Regions from separate parts of the Marichromatium purpuratum 984 genome, predicted to be linked through region 2. Evidence: predicted binding sites of a transcription regulator. Region 2 holds the regulator's gene; the other holds the start of a gene.

Region 1 (7,760 bases), 1.6 Mb from region 2:
CATCGAGGTGGTGACGTGCCCGGGCGCGCTCGGACGCGGCCGCTTGCCGGCGATCTTCTGCGCCACCGCACCCTCAGCACCGCCGGTGAGCACCAGCTCGTCAAGGGTCTCGACCACCACCTCCTCGGGCACACCGTCGATGGTGAAGTAGAAGTGACGATCGGCCTGCCCCTTGTGGCCGGCGCCGGTGACCTTGATGTGGTAGGTCTCGCCGTGGACCGCGACGTTGAACTCGGTCGGGGCGTTGGCCGCCGTCTCGCTCGGCGGCGGCTCGAGCGGCTCGGGCTGGAGGGTGCCGGCGGCGCGCTGCTCGAGGAAGGCGCGACCGATCTCGGGGAACATGGCGTAGGTGAGGACGTCCTCGTCACCCTCGGCGAGCGCGCCGATCTCACCCTGCAGCCGCGCTAACTCGGGCTCGAGCAGGTCAGCCGGGCGGCAGTCGATGGCCTCGGCGTTACCGATCGCCTGGCGCTGCAACGCGGCGTCGACCGGCGCCGGGGCCTGACCATAGCGTCCCTGGAGATAGCCCTTGACCTCGTTGGTGATGCTCTCGTAGCGCTTCTCGGTGAGCACGTTGAGCACCGCCTGGGTGCCGACGATCTGCGAGGTCGGGGTGACCAGCGGCGGATAGCCGAGATCCTTGCGGACCTTGGGGATCTCGGCGAGCACCGCCTCCATGCGATCGAGCGCGTTCTGCTCGCGCAGCTGGTTGGCGAGGTTGGAGATCATCCCGCCCGGCACCTGGTTGACCTGGACGCGGGTGTCGACCCCGGTGAAGTCGCTCTCGAACTGGTGGTACTTCTTGCGCACCTGGTGGAAGTAGATGCCGACCTCCTGGATCGCCTCCAGGTCCAGCCCGGTGTCGTACTCGGTGCCGCGCAGTGCCGCCACCAGGCTTTCGGTCGGCGGGTGGGAGGTGCCGCCGGCGAAGGCCGAGATGGCGGTATCGATGGTGTCGCAGCCGTTCTCGATCGCCTTGAGATGGCACATGTCGGCCAGCCCCGAGGTGGCGTGCGAGTGCAGGTGCAGCGGCAGCTCGACGCTGTCCTTGAGCGCCTTGACCAGCTCGGCGGTGGCGAAGGGGGTGAGCAGCCCGGCCATGTCCTTGATGGCGATCGAGTCGCAGCCCATCTCGGCCAGTTCGCGCCCCATGCGCACGAAGCCCGCGGTGTCGTGCGCCGGGCTGACGGTGTAGCAGATGGTGCCCTGGGCGTGCTTGCCGGCGGCCTTGGTCGCCTCGATCGCGGTCTTGAGGTTACGCAGGTCGTTGAGCGCGTCGAAGATGCGGAAGACGTCCATGCCGTTGGCCGCGGCACGGGTGACGAAGGCACGCACCACGTCGTCGGAGTAGTGACGGTAGCCGAGCAGGTTCTGACCGCGCAGCAACATCTGCAGCCGGGTGTTGGGCAGCGCCTCGCGCAACCGGCTCAGCCGCTCCCAGGGGTCCTCCTTGAGGAAGCGCACGCAGGCGTCGAAGGTCGCCCCGCCCCAGCACTCGAGCGACCAGAACCCGATGGCGTCGAGCTTGGGACAGATCGGTAGCATGTCCTCGGTGCGCATCCGGGTGGCGATCAGCGACTGATGGGCATCGCGCAGGATGACGTCGGTGATATTGATCTTCGGCATGGTCTCGTTCTCGGCCGGGCCTTGCCCGGCACCGTGAAGGATTGAAGCATCGCGCGGGCAGCGGCGCCCGCGCCCCGGCGGCTAGAGCCCGGCGTGCGCGGCGATCGCCGCGGCCAGTGCCGCGGCGACGTCCTCGCGCCGTCGCTTGGTCGAGTACTCGAGCAGCTCCGGGTGCGATTCGACGAAACTGGTGTTGAAGCGCCCGGCGCGGAATTCGGGATGACGCAGGATCTCCTGGTAGAAGGGGATGGTGGTCCTGACCCCGAACAACCCGGTATCGCGCAGGGCGCGATCACCACGATTGATCACGTCGTCCCAGCTCAACGCCCAGACGATGACCTTGGCGAGCATCGAGTCGTAATAGGGCGGGACGGTATAGCCGGTATAGATGGCGCCATCGGTGCGCACACCCGGTCCACCCGGGGCGTAATAGCGCGAGATCCGCCCGAAGCTCGGCAGGAAGTTGTTCTTCGGGTCCTCGGCATTGACGCGGAACTGGATGGCGAAGCCACGACGCTGGATCTCGTGCTGGGCGAAGCGCAGCGGCAGCCCGGCGGCGATGCGGATCTGCTCCTCGACCAGGTCGACGCCGGTGATGGTCTCGGTGATGGTGTGCTCGACCTGGATGCGGGTGTTCATCTCCATGAAGTAGAAGCGCCCGTCGCGATCCTGGAGGAACTCGACCGTGCCCGCATTGGTATAGCCCACGGCACGCGCGGCCAACACCGCCAGACCACCGACGTACTGGCGTTCGGCCTCGTCGAGCTGCGGCGAGGGGGCGATCTCGATCAGCTTCTGATTGCGCCGCTGGATGGAGCAATCGCGCTCGAACAGATGCACGCAGTGACCATGATGGTCGGCGAGCACCTGGACCTCGATATGGCGTGGATTGACCACGCACTTCTCCATGAAGACCTCGGCGCGGCCGAAGGCCTTGGTCGCCTCTGAGATCACCCGCTGGTAGTTGTGGCGCAGCGCCTCGGCGTCGTCGCAACGCCGGATGCCGCGACCGCCGCCACCCGAGGTGGCCTTGAGCATCACCGGATAGCCGACGCGCTCGGCGCAGGCCAGCGCCTCGTCGAGGTTGGCGAGATTGCCATCACTGCCGGGCGTGACCGGCACCCCGGCGCGGATCATCGCCTGACGGGCCTCGGTCTTGTCGCCCATCCGGGCGATCACCTCGGCGCTCGGACCGATGAAGGTCAGCCCGCGCCGGGCACAGGCGGCAGCCAGCTCCGGGTTCTCGGAGAGGAAGCCATAGCCGGGATGAATGGCATCGCAGCCGGTGGCCACGGCCAGGTTGACGATGGTGTGGACATTGAGATAACCGGCCAGCGGATCGCTGCCCAGGCTATAGGCCTCGTCGGCCTTCTTGACATGAAGCGAATGACGGTCCGCCTCGGAATAGATTGCCACCGAGCGGATGCCCATCTCGGCGCAGGCGCGAATGACACGCACCGCAATCTCTCCGCGGTTCGCGATCAGTATCTTTCGAAGCATTGGTTAGCCTCAGGAATGGCCGGTTCAGTGGACCGAGTCAGAACGGTGAGGATCGTTCGGCTGCACTTGCTGCTTTGCAGCAATATACCCAAAGGCGGTCTGGGTGCAAAGGATGCACACCGGGACATGGCACCGACGTCACCGAAAGGACGGCGTAGAAGCGATCAATTTCGCTGCACGGCGGCGCAGTTTAGCGCAACTTCATCGAATGCTGTCAATCGTGCCCAAACGCGTCCCGTCCCGTCAGGGGGACACGAATGCACCAAAAAGACCGCACAACAATGGATTGCCCCCGGTTGACGCAAGCGTGATCGCGTCCTAGATTTCAAAAAAACCAACTCGTCTGTTTTATGCATAGCGCCAAGGCCCTCAAGACCCGCGCCCGTATCCTCGAGACCGCCACGGCGCTGTTTCATTCCCATGGCTACCACACCACCGGGATCGATCGCATCATCGCCACGGCCGAGGTCAGCAAGGGCAGCTTCTTCTACCACTTTCGCAACAAGGAGGCGCTCGCCAGCGCCGTGCTCGCGCACGATCTCGACGAGGCCCTGAGCGAGTTCGGTCTAGCCGACGGACGAGCGTCCGAGGGCGAGCCCCGGCACGCGCTGCTCGCCCTGCTCGCGGCGATGGCCGCACGGATGTCACGCCCCGACGCGCAGGGACGGCCGCGCGGCTGCCTGTTCGGCAACCTCGCCGCCGAGCTGAGTCTGGAGCCCGGCCCCCTGCACCAAGAGGTCCGCGCCGCCCTCGAGCGTCTACGCGCACTGATCGCGGAGCTGCTGCGAGGCGCCCAGCAACGGCAAGAGATCATGACGACCGAGCCCCCGGAACGACTCGCCGGGATGATCCTGAGCCTGCTCGAGGGCGCGGCCCTGCTCGACAAGTCAGCACAACGCACCGCAGAACTCCCCCGGGCGCTGCACTTCATCGAGCAACGACTGCTCGACTGAGCCGGAGGATGACAGGGGACGTGACAGCCCCCTAAAAAGACAGACTTGTCTGTTTTCGAGCAATCGCCAGGACCGCAACGCCAGACGAGCGCACCAGGCAGTCCGCCACGGGGGAGGCCTCCCCACCAGGGCCCCATCGGCCCTCCATCATCGATGTCTGCGACAACATGGAGCACGCGATGAAGAGCAAGACGCTGATTCAGGTCGCCATGTCCGAGGAGACCCTGACGCGTGTCAGCACGCGGCTGACCCGGCTCGACGGCGTCGAGACCGTCGAGCACCGACGCGCCGGGCTACTGTTGATCGAGTTCGACCCCGAGCGGGTCGGCCTGCGCCACCTGATCGAGACGGCGCGTACCTGCAGCGATCGCGCCGAGATCGTCGACCTCTAGGGCGACCCGGGTCGGGACCCGTCCTCCCCGACCCGGGTCTTCGCCAGGCCCTATCGGCCGCGACGACCCAACCCGCGCGACAGCCCCGCGACAAGCAGCCCACCGCCAATCAGCCCCAGCGGGGCCGGCAACGGCACCGACTGGACCGGCGGGGTCGCGACCGGCGGAAACAGCGCCTCGGTGCTGACCGCGAAGGCGAACCGGAAGGTGGTCGCCTGTTCCTCGGCGGTACGGAAACCCTGACACCCGGCGCCCAACCCGAGCGCGGCGCACTCTTGCTCGTGCAGGGTGGCCATCGGTGCGACCCCGCCGCTGGCGTCCTGCAACAGCAGGCTCACCAGATACGCATTACCGTCGTAGAGGAAGGGGATGTCCAGGGTCTGCACCGCGAGCAGTCCGAACAGATCCGGACAGGGGTTGGTGCTGTCGCCGGCGCACGCCCCCTGGTTCGCCGTCTCCTTGAAGAAGAGTTCGAAGTCCAGGGTCCGGGTATCGATGCTGGGACCAGTGCTGGGCAGCTCTGGCGTCAGGGTCAGGCTGGTCGCGATACGTCCCCACTCGAGGGTCGAGTAGCGCGACGAGAGCCGGTTGTTCCAGTGGGTCAGGCTGGTGCCGACGCCGATCTCGGCGGCGTCATCGACGCTGCCGTCGACGACCGTCGAGACCGAGCCGATGGCCGGACCGCCGCTGCTCAAGTCATCGGTCACGCCATTACCGATGGTCAAGGCGCTGCGGTTGCGATCCGGATCGGTTGACGGTTGGCGAAAGTCGGGACTGATCGTCGGCGGCCTGCGAAACCAACACTTGATCCCCATGAACCCACAACTGCTGTAGTCGATATAGTCGGCAGCTCCCCAGGACAACTCGCGCTCACCGATCCGGACCTCACCGGTCGAGCCCGAGAATCGAGCATTCACGAATCGTGACTCAGCGCCATACTCCCACTGGGTCACCACCGGTCCGGCGAACGCCTCGCCCAACGTCACCAAGGCCAGGACCGGCATCTTCATCACTATCCGCTTGATCATGCTGACTCAACTCCTTTGTCTTCCCTGCTATCTTCCCTGCGCCGGGGCAGTTCATGATGCGCCGCATCCGGGTGGTCCCTTCTCGCAACGATGACGCACCCCCGGTGCGGGCATATAGGGCACGCTCCATGCCACATAACAGCAACAGACTGAAGACAAAGACATTTCATGAAACGCAATGCGCCATGAGCAAAAAACAACACATAAAGTGTAAACAAAACCGACGATCGGTCCTGTCAGATAGAACGCACTCAACCGCACCGCACCATCTGCAGATCCGCCCCTGCTGTGCGAGAATCCCATGCTTGTCGAAGTGACGAGGACCCGTTCGTGAACCAGGCCACATCCGCCACCCTGCACTCCCCGCTCGAACCACCGCTGCCAAAAGGCGTGAGTGAACGCAGGTGCTGGGGAGGACTGCACGGGGCCGGCGCGGCGCTCGCCATCGCCACTGCCGCCAGCCGTCACCCCGGGCTGGTGCTGGCGTTGGCCGAGGACGTGCAGGCCGCGCGGCGGTTGCAGGCGGAGCTGGGCTTCTTCCTCGCCGGTAGCGCACTCCCGGTGCTCGGCTTCCCCGACTGGGAGACCCTGCCCTACGACGTCTTCTCACCGCTGCCCGAACTGGTCTCCGAGCGGCTGCTGACCCTGCACCGCTTGCCGGGTCTCACCCGCGGCGTGCTGGTGGTGCCGGTGGCGACCCTGCTCCAGCGCCTGCCGCCGCGCGACTATGTCGATGCCCACTCGCTGGTACTCGCCTGCGGCGACCGGCTCGATCTCGACGCCACCCGACTGCGGCTCGAACACGCCGGCTACAGCGGTGTCTCGCAGGTCATGGGACACGGCGAGTACGCGGTACGCGGCTCGCTGCTCGACGTCTTCCCGATGGGCAGCCAGCAACCGTTACGCATCGACCTGTTCGACGACGAGGTCGAGAGCATCCGTCTGTTCGACCCCGAGACCCAGCGCTCGCACGAGCGCATCGAGCAGGTGCGGATGCTGCCGGCGCGCGAGTTCCCCTTCGACGAGCAGGCGATCGTCGGCTTCCGCAGCCGCTATCGCGCCAGCATCGAGGGCGACCCACAGCGCAGTCTGATCTATCGCGAGGTCTCGGAGGGGCGCACACCGGGCGGCATCGAGTCCTATCTGCCGCTGTTCTTCGACGACACCGCCACCCTCTTCGACTATCTGCCCGCCACCACCCTGGCAATCGAACCGGCGAGCGGTCGCGAGGCCGGCGCGGGCTTCCTCGCCAGCGTTGCCGAACGCCATGAGCAGCGTCGCCACGACGCCGAGCGCCCGCTGCTCGCCCCCGAGCAGCTCTATCTCGGCGTCGACGAACTGGCCGCCGCGCTCAACCGCATGCCTGGGGTGAACTACCGCACCGCACCGTTCGACACCCGCCCCAAGGGCTATGCCGGAGTCGACAACTTCGCCACCCTCGATCTGCCCCCACTGGAGCTGCAGGCGCGCGCCGCCGAGCCGGCACGAGCGCTGCAGCGCTTCCTCGCCACCCCGGGGCAGCGGGTGCTGCTGGTAGCCGAGAGCACCGGGCGGCGCGAGCTGCTCGCCGAGCAGCTGCGCGACTTCGGCATCCACGCCAGCCAGGTCGCTGATTGGGGCGCCTTCGTCAACGGCGAGCAACCACTGGCGCTCACCGTCGCCCCGCTCGAGCAGGGGCTGCGGCTCGCCGACCAGGGGCTGGCGCTGATCACCGAGACCCAGATCTATGGCGAGCGGGTACGCCAGGAGCGTCGCCGTCGTGCCCGCGAGCGCGACGGCGACGCGGTGGTGCGCAACCTCACCGAACTGACCGAGGGCGCGCCGGTGGTCCACGAGGAGCACGGCGTCGGGCGCTATCTGGGGCTGCAGACGCTCGAGGTCGGCGGCAGCAGCACCGAGTTCCTCACCCTCGGCTATGCCAAGGGCGACAAGCTCTATGTCCCGGTCAGCTCGCTGCACCTGATCTCGCGCTATACCGGCGCCACCCCCGAGCAGGCACCGCTGCACCGACTCGGCGGCGAACAATGGGAACGGATCAAGCGCAAGGCGGCGCAGAAGGCCTGCGACGTCGCCGCCGAACTGCTCGACGTCTACGCCCGACGCGCCGCCCGTCAGGGCGTGGCCAGTCCCGCGCCCGATACCGACTATGGCGCCTTCGCCGCCGCCTTCCCCTTCGAGGAGACCCCGGACCAGCTGCGCGCGATCGACAGCGTGCTCGCCGACATGGCCGACACCAAGCCGATGGATCGGGTGGTCTGCGG
Region 2 (7,760 bases):
ACCAGCTTACGCAGCAGCGAAGGCGAGAGGTCGGTGTGCTCGCGCAGCGGATAGGCGACGTTATCGAAGACGTTGAGATCGGTCAGCAGCGCCCCGCTCTGGAACAGCATGCCCATACGCCGGCGCAATCGATAGAGCGCACTCTTGTCGAGCTCGTGCACCGCCACACCGCCGACCTCGACGCGACCGGCGTCAGGACGCAGTTGTCCGGTGATCAGTTTGAGCAGCGTGGTCTTGCCGGTCCCGCTCGGTCCCATCACCGCAGTCACGGCGCCGCGACGGATGTCGAGATCGAGCCCGTCGAAGATGACCCGCTCGCCGCGGCGGAAGCTCAGGTCGCGGACCCGCACCAGCACATCGTCGGTGGCGGATGCCCGCGCGGCTTCATCGGTGCCCGCAGACGCGTCCTCGACCCGGACGCCCGGCGCGCCGCCTGGGCCCTGGCTTGGCATCATGGTGAAATGTCGCTATCGACGCATCGGTCGGCCAAAGCAGGCAATTCTCGCGGCCCCGGCGCGGGGCGTCAAGCAAAGGGCCAGCGACCGAGAAGATTGAACCGCCAAGCCGCGAAGGGCGCAAAGAAGAGGTAGAGTCTCCAGCGACCAGCCTCCAGTCGCCAGTGGGTGTGCGTCCTCGACAACAGCACGGCCTGCCATCACCATTGGCGCCGGCGCTTGAGGACACCTGACCACGGGCCGCTGGTCGCCGACCACTTGAACACCTTTGCGCTCTTTGCGGCTTGGCGGTTCAATCCTGGCGGCTGGCGGCTGGCGGCAGCCCCTCGCCCACTCGCCCAATGCGACATGTCCGCGTGGCATGGTGTATTTTTCCTGGTTTGACCGACCACTCATCGGCTCCATCCCCGAGACCATGACCGAACGACGACAACTCGGCGCCCGTCTGGCGCCGCTCGATGCCGGCGAGCACGATCGCATCATCGATCTCGCCCGCGCCGTTCTCGACACCGAGGCCCAGGCGATCACGGCGCTCGCCGCACGGATCGACACCCCATTCGTCACCGCCTGTCGCTACATGCTCGCCTGCGCCGGGCGCATCGTGGTCACCGGGATGGGCAAGTCGGGACACATCGGCGGCAAGATCGCCGCCACCCTGGCGAGCACCGGCAGCCCGGCCTTCTTCGTCCACCCCGGCGAGGCCAGCCACGGTGACCTGGGCATGATCACCCCGCTCGACGTGGTGGTGGCGATCTCCAACTCCGGCGAGACCGCCGAGGTGCTCACCATCCTGCCGGTGCTCAAGCGGCTCGGGGTGCCGATGATCGCGATGACCGGGCGGCGCGACTCGACCCTGGCGCGCGAGGCCGACGTCCATCTCGATGTCACCGTCTCGGCCGAGGCCTGCCCGCTCGGCCTGGCGCCGACCACCAGCACCACCGCGACGCTGGCGATGGGGGATGCGCTCGCCGTGGCGCTGCTCGAGGCGCGCGGCTTCACCGCCGAGGACTTCGCCCGCTCGCACCCGGCCGGGAGCCTGGGGCGACGCCTGCTGCTGCACGTCGACGACATCATGCATCGCGACGAGCGGGTCCCCCGCGTCGGTCGCGAGGCGAGCCTGCTGGCCACCCTCGAGGAGATCTCGCGCAAGGGGCTGGGGATGAGCGCGGTGGTCGACGACGACGGGCGGCTGTGCGGCATCTTCACCGACGGCGACCTGCGCCGTGCGCTCGATCGCGGCGTCGACGTCCACCACACCCGGATCGAGACGGTGATGACCCGCGACTGTGTCACCATCTCCCCCGGCGCGCTCGCCGCCGAGGCGCTGCAGCTGATGGAGGCGCGCTCGATCAACGCGCTGCTGGCGCTCGACGGCGAGCGCCGCCCGGTCGGCGCACTCAACATGCACGACCTGTTGCGCGCGGGCGTGGTCTGAAACCGACCCCGCTAGTCAAAACCGCCCGCGCACCGGACAATGCGCCGCACAGGGGCCCGCCCCTTCTTCCCCACCAAGGAGTCACCAGGGAGATGCAAGAGATCCGCAACCGCGCCGCCGCCATTCGTCTGGCGATCTTCGACGTCGACGGCGTACTCACCGACGGCAGCCTCTATCTCGGCGACGACGGTCAGGAATACAAGGCGTTCAACGCCCGCGACGGTCACGGCATGGTGATGTTGCGCGAGTCCGGCGTGACCCTCGCGGTGATCACCGGGCGCAGCTCGCGGGTGGTCACCATGCGGATGAAGGGGTTGGGGGTGAACCACGTCTACCAGGGCCAGCGCGACAAGCTCGCCGCCTATCTCGAGCTGCGCGAGCGGCTGGGGGTCGAGGATGCCGCCGTGGCCTATCTCGGCGACGACGTCATCGACCTGCCGGTGATGCGCCAGGTCGGGCTGGCCGCGGCGGTGGCCGACGCCCACCCGATGGTGCGCGCCGAGGCGCACTGGCACACCACGGCGCACGGCGGGCGCGGCGCCGCACGCGAGTTCTGCGAGCTGATCATGGACGCCCAGGGGACGCTGGCGCGACTGGCCGGACAGCGTCCATGAGCACCCGCGCGCACTGGCCGCTGCGCTACTACCTGCTCGCCGCCTTCTTCGCCCTCAGCGGGCTCGCGGGCTGGTGGCAGGTCCAGCGCATCGACCAGCCGCAGGGACCGGCCACCGTACGCCCCCGCGTCCCCGACTACGTGGTCCACGCGTTCACCGCGCTCGAGACCGACACCAGCGGCGCGCCGAGCCGACGCCTGAGCGCAACCGAGTTGCGTCAGTTCGTCGCCGAGGATCTCTCCGAGCTCGACCGCCCACACATGCAGCTGTTCCAGTCCGACGGACCGCCGTGGCGCGCGCGCGCCGAGCACGGGCTGGTGCTCGAGGGCGGCGCGGAGGTGCGGCTCACCGGCGACGTCCATCTCGAGCGCGACGCCACCGCCGAGGCCCCACCCGCGCACATCGAAACCGAACAGCTCAACGTCTGGCACCAGCGCGCCTATGCCCGTACCGACCTGCCGGTGCGGGTGGCCAGCGGCGAGGACTGGCTGAGCGCCACCGGCATGCAGCTGTGGTACGACGAGCCGGCGCGCGCCACCTTCCACGGTCGCACCCGGATGCTGCTCGCCCCGACCCAGGAGACCCAACCATGAGCCGTCCACTGCGCCTGCTGGCACTGTTGCTGTTGTTCGGCTGGAACCCGGCCAACGCGCTCGATGACGACCCCCAGCAACCGATGTATATCGAGGCCGACGACGTCGAGGTACGCGAGGCCGAGGGCACCAGCATCTATGTCGGCAACGTCGAGGTCACCCAGGGCAGCATGCGCCTGCACGCCGATCACATGACCGTCTATCACCGCGAGGACCGCCGCCCGCGCCAGATCATCGCCATCGGCACCCCGGCGCGCTTCCGTCAACTGCTCGAGGACGACCAGGGCGAGGTCCGCGCCTTCGCCAGACGCATGGAGTTCGACACCGACCGCGACGAGCTGGTGCTGATCGACGAGGCGGTACTGATCCAGGGCGAGGACCGCGTCGCCAGCGAGCGCATCGTCTACGACCGTGCCCGCGAACACTTCCGTGCCGGTGGCAGCGGTCGGGTGCGGATCACCATCACCCCCGAGGAGGAGTCATGACAGGGGTCGACGGATGAGCGTACTGCGCGCCGAACAGCTCAAGAAACGTTATCGCAGCCGCGAGGTCCTGCGGGGAGTGAGCGTCGAGGTCGAGGCCGGCGAGGTGGTCGGGCTGCTCGGCCCCAACGGCGCCGGCAAGACCACCTGCTTCTATCTCATCGTCGGGCTGATCCCGGCTGACCAGGGGCGCATCACCCTCGACGAGCACGACATCACGCTGATGCCAATGCATGCGCGCGCGCGCGCCGGACTGAGCTATCTGGCGCAGGAGCCCTCGGTGTTTCGCAAGCTCAGCGCGCGCGACAACATCCTCGCGATCCTCGAGACCCGCGGCGACCTCGACCGCGAGCAGCGCGAGCAGCGTTGCGAGCAGCTGCTCGAGGAGCTCGGCATCGCCCATATCGGCGAGTCGCTGGCACTCAGCCTCTCCGGCGGCGAGCGTCGGCGTCTCGAGATCGCCCGCGCGCTGGCCGTCGACCCCAAGGTGATGCTGCTCGACGAGCCCTTCGCCGGCGTCGACCCGATCGCCGTGGGCGACATCAAGGCGATCGTCTCGCACCTGCGCGAGCGCGGCATCGGCGTGTTGATCACCGATCACAACGTGCGCGAGACGCTCGACATCTGCGATCGCGGCTACATCATCAGTAATGGCGAGGTGATCGCCGCCGGTCGCCCCGACGAGCTGCTCGCCAACCAGCAGGTACGCGACGTCTATCTCGGTGCCGACTTCGCCATGTAGCATGTAGGCAGCAGCATCCGCGCCCCGCTGCTACATATTGGGGGTAAGATGAAGACCATCGCGTCCCGGCAGGGGACGCGCTTGACGTGACTCAGGCACCTTTGTTGCCACCCGACCTATAATCGTCATAGGACGGTCATCGACCCGGCATAGAGACAGACGCAAGACGCATCGGCGATCCATGAAGCAAACCATCCAGCTTCGCCTCGGCCAACACCTGACGATGACGCCCCAGCTGCAGCAGGCGATTCGCCTCCTGCAGCTGTCGACGCTCGAGCTGCAGAAGGAGATCCAGGAGGCGCTGGACTCCAACCTGATGCTCGAGGAGGCCGAGGAGGCCGACCGCTTCGCCGCCAACGGTGAGGACAGTGGCAATGGCGCACACGAGTCTCCGCCCAGCGATGAGCAGGGCAGCGCCGAGCGTGAGCTCCAGGGCGAGACCAACGAGATCCCCGATGAGCTCCCGGTCGACACCCAGTGGGCCGATGTCTACGACGGCTATCTACCGCCGAGCATCCAGGGCAGCGCCGAGAACGCCGACTTCGACCCCTTCCTCCACCAGAGCCGCCCCCAGACCCTGCACGATCACCTCATCTGGCAGCTCAACCTCATCCGACTGAGCGAGCGCGACGAGATGATCGCCGAGGCGGTGATCGACGCCATCGACGCGCGCGGCTATCTTCGGGCCGATCTCGACGAGCTGCTGGCCACCATCGGCGACGATCAGATCAGTCTCGAGGAGATCGCCACCATGGTGCACCGGGTGCAGTCGTTCGATCCCCCGGGGGTCGGCGCCCGCGATCTCGCCGAGTGCCTGCAGATCCAGCTGCGTCAGCTCCCCGCCGAGACCCCGCAGCGCGACCTCGCGCTGGCGATCTGTCGCGACGGCTTCGAGCACCTGCCGCGCAAGGACATCGCCGCGCTGATGCGCCGCTTCAAGCAGACCGAGCCCGAGATTCGTGGTGCACTCACGCTGATCTGCCAGCTCAACCCGCACCCCGGCGACTTGATCGCGCAGGAGCCCCCGGAGTACGTTGTACCCGACATCTTCGTGCGCAGACAGAATGGTCGCTGGTCGGTGGAACTCAACCCGGAATCCACACCCAAACTGAGGGTGAACGCGGACTACGCCAGACTGATCCGGCGCGCCGACACCAGCAGCGACAGCGTCACCATGCGCAACCACCTGCAGGAGGCGCGCTGGTTCATCAAGAGCCTGGCGAGCCGTAACGACACCGTGCTGCGGGTGGGCGCCAAGATCGTGGAGATGCAGCAGGCGTTCTTCGAGCACGGCGAGGAGGCGATGCGGCCGATGGTGCTGCGCGACGTCGCCGAGGCGCTCGAGCTGCACGAGTCGACCGTCTCCCGGGTCACCACGCAGAAATACATGCATACGCCGAGGGGCACCCTGGAGTTCAAGTACTTCTTCTCGTCCCACGTCAGCACCACTTCTGGTGGGGAGTGTTCATCAACGGCGATCCGCGCGCTCATTCGTAAGCTGATCGCCGCCGAACCCGCCAGAAAACCCTTGAGCGACAGCAAGATCGCGGCCGAACTGGCCGATCGCGGCATCCAGGTCGCGCGTCGAACCGTCGCCAAGTACCGCGAGGCCATGGGTATTCCAGCCTCGAACGAGCGCAAACGCCTGGCATGAGCAGGCTGTTTGGAACCCCTGTAAGGAGTCCAATGATGCAAATCAATCTGACGGGTCATCACGTCGACATCACCGAGGCACTGCGCGACTACGTCGACAGCAAATTCGCACGCCTGGCGCGTCACTTCGACCACGTCACCAATGCCCACGTCATTCTCAGTGTGGAAAAGCTCGACCAGAAGGCCGAGGCGACGCTACACATCAATGGTGGGAAGCTCTTCGCCGACTCCGTGCATGAAGACATGTATGCCGCGATCGACGGCCTGACCGACAAGCTCGATCGCCAGATCCTGCGCCACAAGGAGAAGAAGAACGACTATCGCAGCGCACCCGGCCCGAAGGCGGCCGATGCCGAGGCCGACGTCGAGGCCGATACCGAATAGCCCGGCAACGGCCTGATGGCCCATGCGTCGGCGGGGCGTCGGGGACACCCGACACCCGCCGGACCGACGCACCGACACCTCGAACGGATCCGTGACCGCGCCGTTCGGGGTGTTTTGCATTGAGACCCTGAGATCCGAGCCGATATCGACACCTGCCGGCTCCGACGACTCGAAGGACACCCAGACCCCATGACCACGACCACGCGCCCCGATCACCCGCCGGTATGGACACCGGACACCGTCGCCGCCCAGCGCCCCTGTCCCTGCGACCACCAGGAGCCTTGACCGATGTTCAGTCCAGACCTGATCAGCGAGGCCCGAGTCAGCTGCGGTGCCGAGATCGCCAGCAAGAAGCGGCTGCTCGAGACGCTCGCCGAGCTGCTGGCCAACGACCACCCCCGTCTCAACACCGAACTCGTCTTCGAGCGTCTGCTCGAGCGCGAGCGACTCGGCAGCACCGGACTCGGTCACGGTGTGGCGCTGCCGCACGCCCGCATCAAGGAGATCAACGAGGTGCTTGGGGCCTTCGTCAGCACCAGCACCGGGGTCGACTATGACGCGATCGACGGCGAGCCGGTCGATCTCGCCTTCGCCCTGCTGGTCCCGGAGAGCGCCACCGAGGAACACCTCCAGCTGCTCGCCCGGCTCGCCGGCATGTTCAGTGACCCGACCACCCGCGCCGCGCTGCGCGAAGCCCGCTCGGCGGCGACCGTGTTGCAACTGATCGAGACGAACGAGGCGCGCTAGCGCCACGCCGGCCTGGGCCATGCTCGACAGCCTCCAGTCACTCCTCGAACAGACCGGCCCGCGGCTGCAGCTGCGCTGGCTCAACGGCGAGCCCGAGCAAGGCTCCCCGCTGCGCCGGCCCGAGCGTGCACGCTCGCGCGAGTCGCTGATCGGCTCGCTCAACTGCATCCACCCCAACTGTCTGCAGGTGATCGGCCGCGCCGAACAGCGCTACCTCCAGGCACTGGGCCGCACCGCCTTCGAGGAAACCCTCGAACAACTCTTCGCCGAGCAGCCGGCAGCAATCCTGTTCGCCGACGGCCTCGAGCCGCACCCCGCCTTCTTCGCCTTCGCCGCCGAGCACGACACCCCGCTGCTCGGCTCGTCGCTCGGCGACGAGGAGCTGATCAACCACCTGCGCTACTTCCTCACCCACGCCCTGGCCGAGCGTCAGACCCTGCACGGCGTCTTCATCGAGGTGCTGGGGATGGGGGTATTGCTGATCGGCGATCCGGCGGTGGGCAAGAGTGAGCTGGCGCTCGACCTGATCACCCGGGGTCATCGGCTCATCGCCGACGACGCACCGCGTTTCGCGCGCATCGCCCCGGAGACCATCGAGGGCACCTGCCCGGAGACCCTGCGGGACTTCCTCGAGGTGCGCGGGCTGGGTATCCTC

The links. Region 2 encodes sigma-54, which starts transcription at its own class of promoters, with help from an activator protein. Its sites were predicted from a motif close to TGGCANGNTNCNTGCTT; they were not measured.
Region 1: the regulator sigma-54 is predicted to act here: its motif matches at 5,617-5,633, upstream of MARPU_RS11300 (THxN family PEP-CTERM protein).

Annotation. Positions count from the first base shown of each region.
Region 1 covers NZ_CP007031.1:2,588,725-2,596,484, forward strand. Annotated here, with positions in the region: gene oadA (sodium-extruding oxaloacetate decarboxylase subunit alpha) at 1-1,626, opposite strand, end outside; gene MARPU_RS11285 (acetyl-CoA carboxylase biotin carboxylase subunit) at 1,708-3,126, opposite strand; gene MARPU_RS16765 (TetR/AcrR family transcriptional regulator) at 3,477-4,079, shown strand; gene MARPU_RS11295 (hypothetical protein) at 4,259-4,471, shown strand; gene MARPU_RS11300 (THxN family PEP-CTERM protein) at 4,522-5,499, opposite strand; gene mfd (transcription-repair coupling factor) at 5,830-7,760, shown strand, end outside.
Region 2 covers NZ_CP007031.1:363,315-371,074, reverse strand. Annotated here, with positions in the region: gene MARPU_RS01700 (ABC transporter ATP-binding protein) at 1-455, opposite strand, end outside; gene MARPU_RS01695 (KpsF/GutQ family sugar-phosphate isomerase) at 871-1,890, shown strand; gene kdsC (3-deoxy-manno-octulosonate-8-phosphatase KdsC) at 1,983-2,504, shown strand; gene lptC (LPS export ABC transporter periplasmic protein LptC) at 2,501-3,097, shown strand; gene lptA (lipopolysaccharide transport periplasmic protein LptA) at 3,094-3,582, shown strand; gene lptB (LPS export ABC transporter ATP-binding protein) at 3,596-4,321, shown strand; gene MARPU_RS01670 (RNA polymerase factor sigma-54) at 4,503-5,975, shown strand; gene hpf (ribosome hibernation-promoting factor, HPF/YfiA family) at 6,011-6,358, shown strand; gene MARPU_RS01660 (PTS sugar transporter subunit IIA) at 6,647-7,105, shown strand; gene hprK (HPr(Ser) kinase/phosphatase) at 7,125-7,760, shown strand, end outside.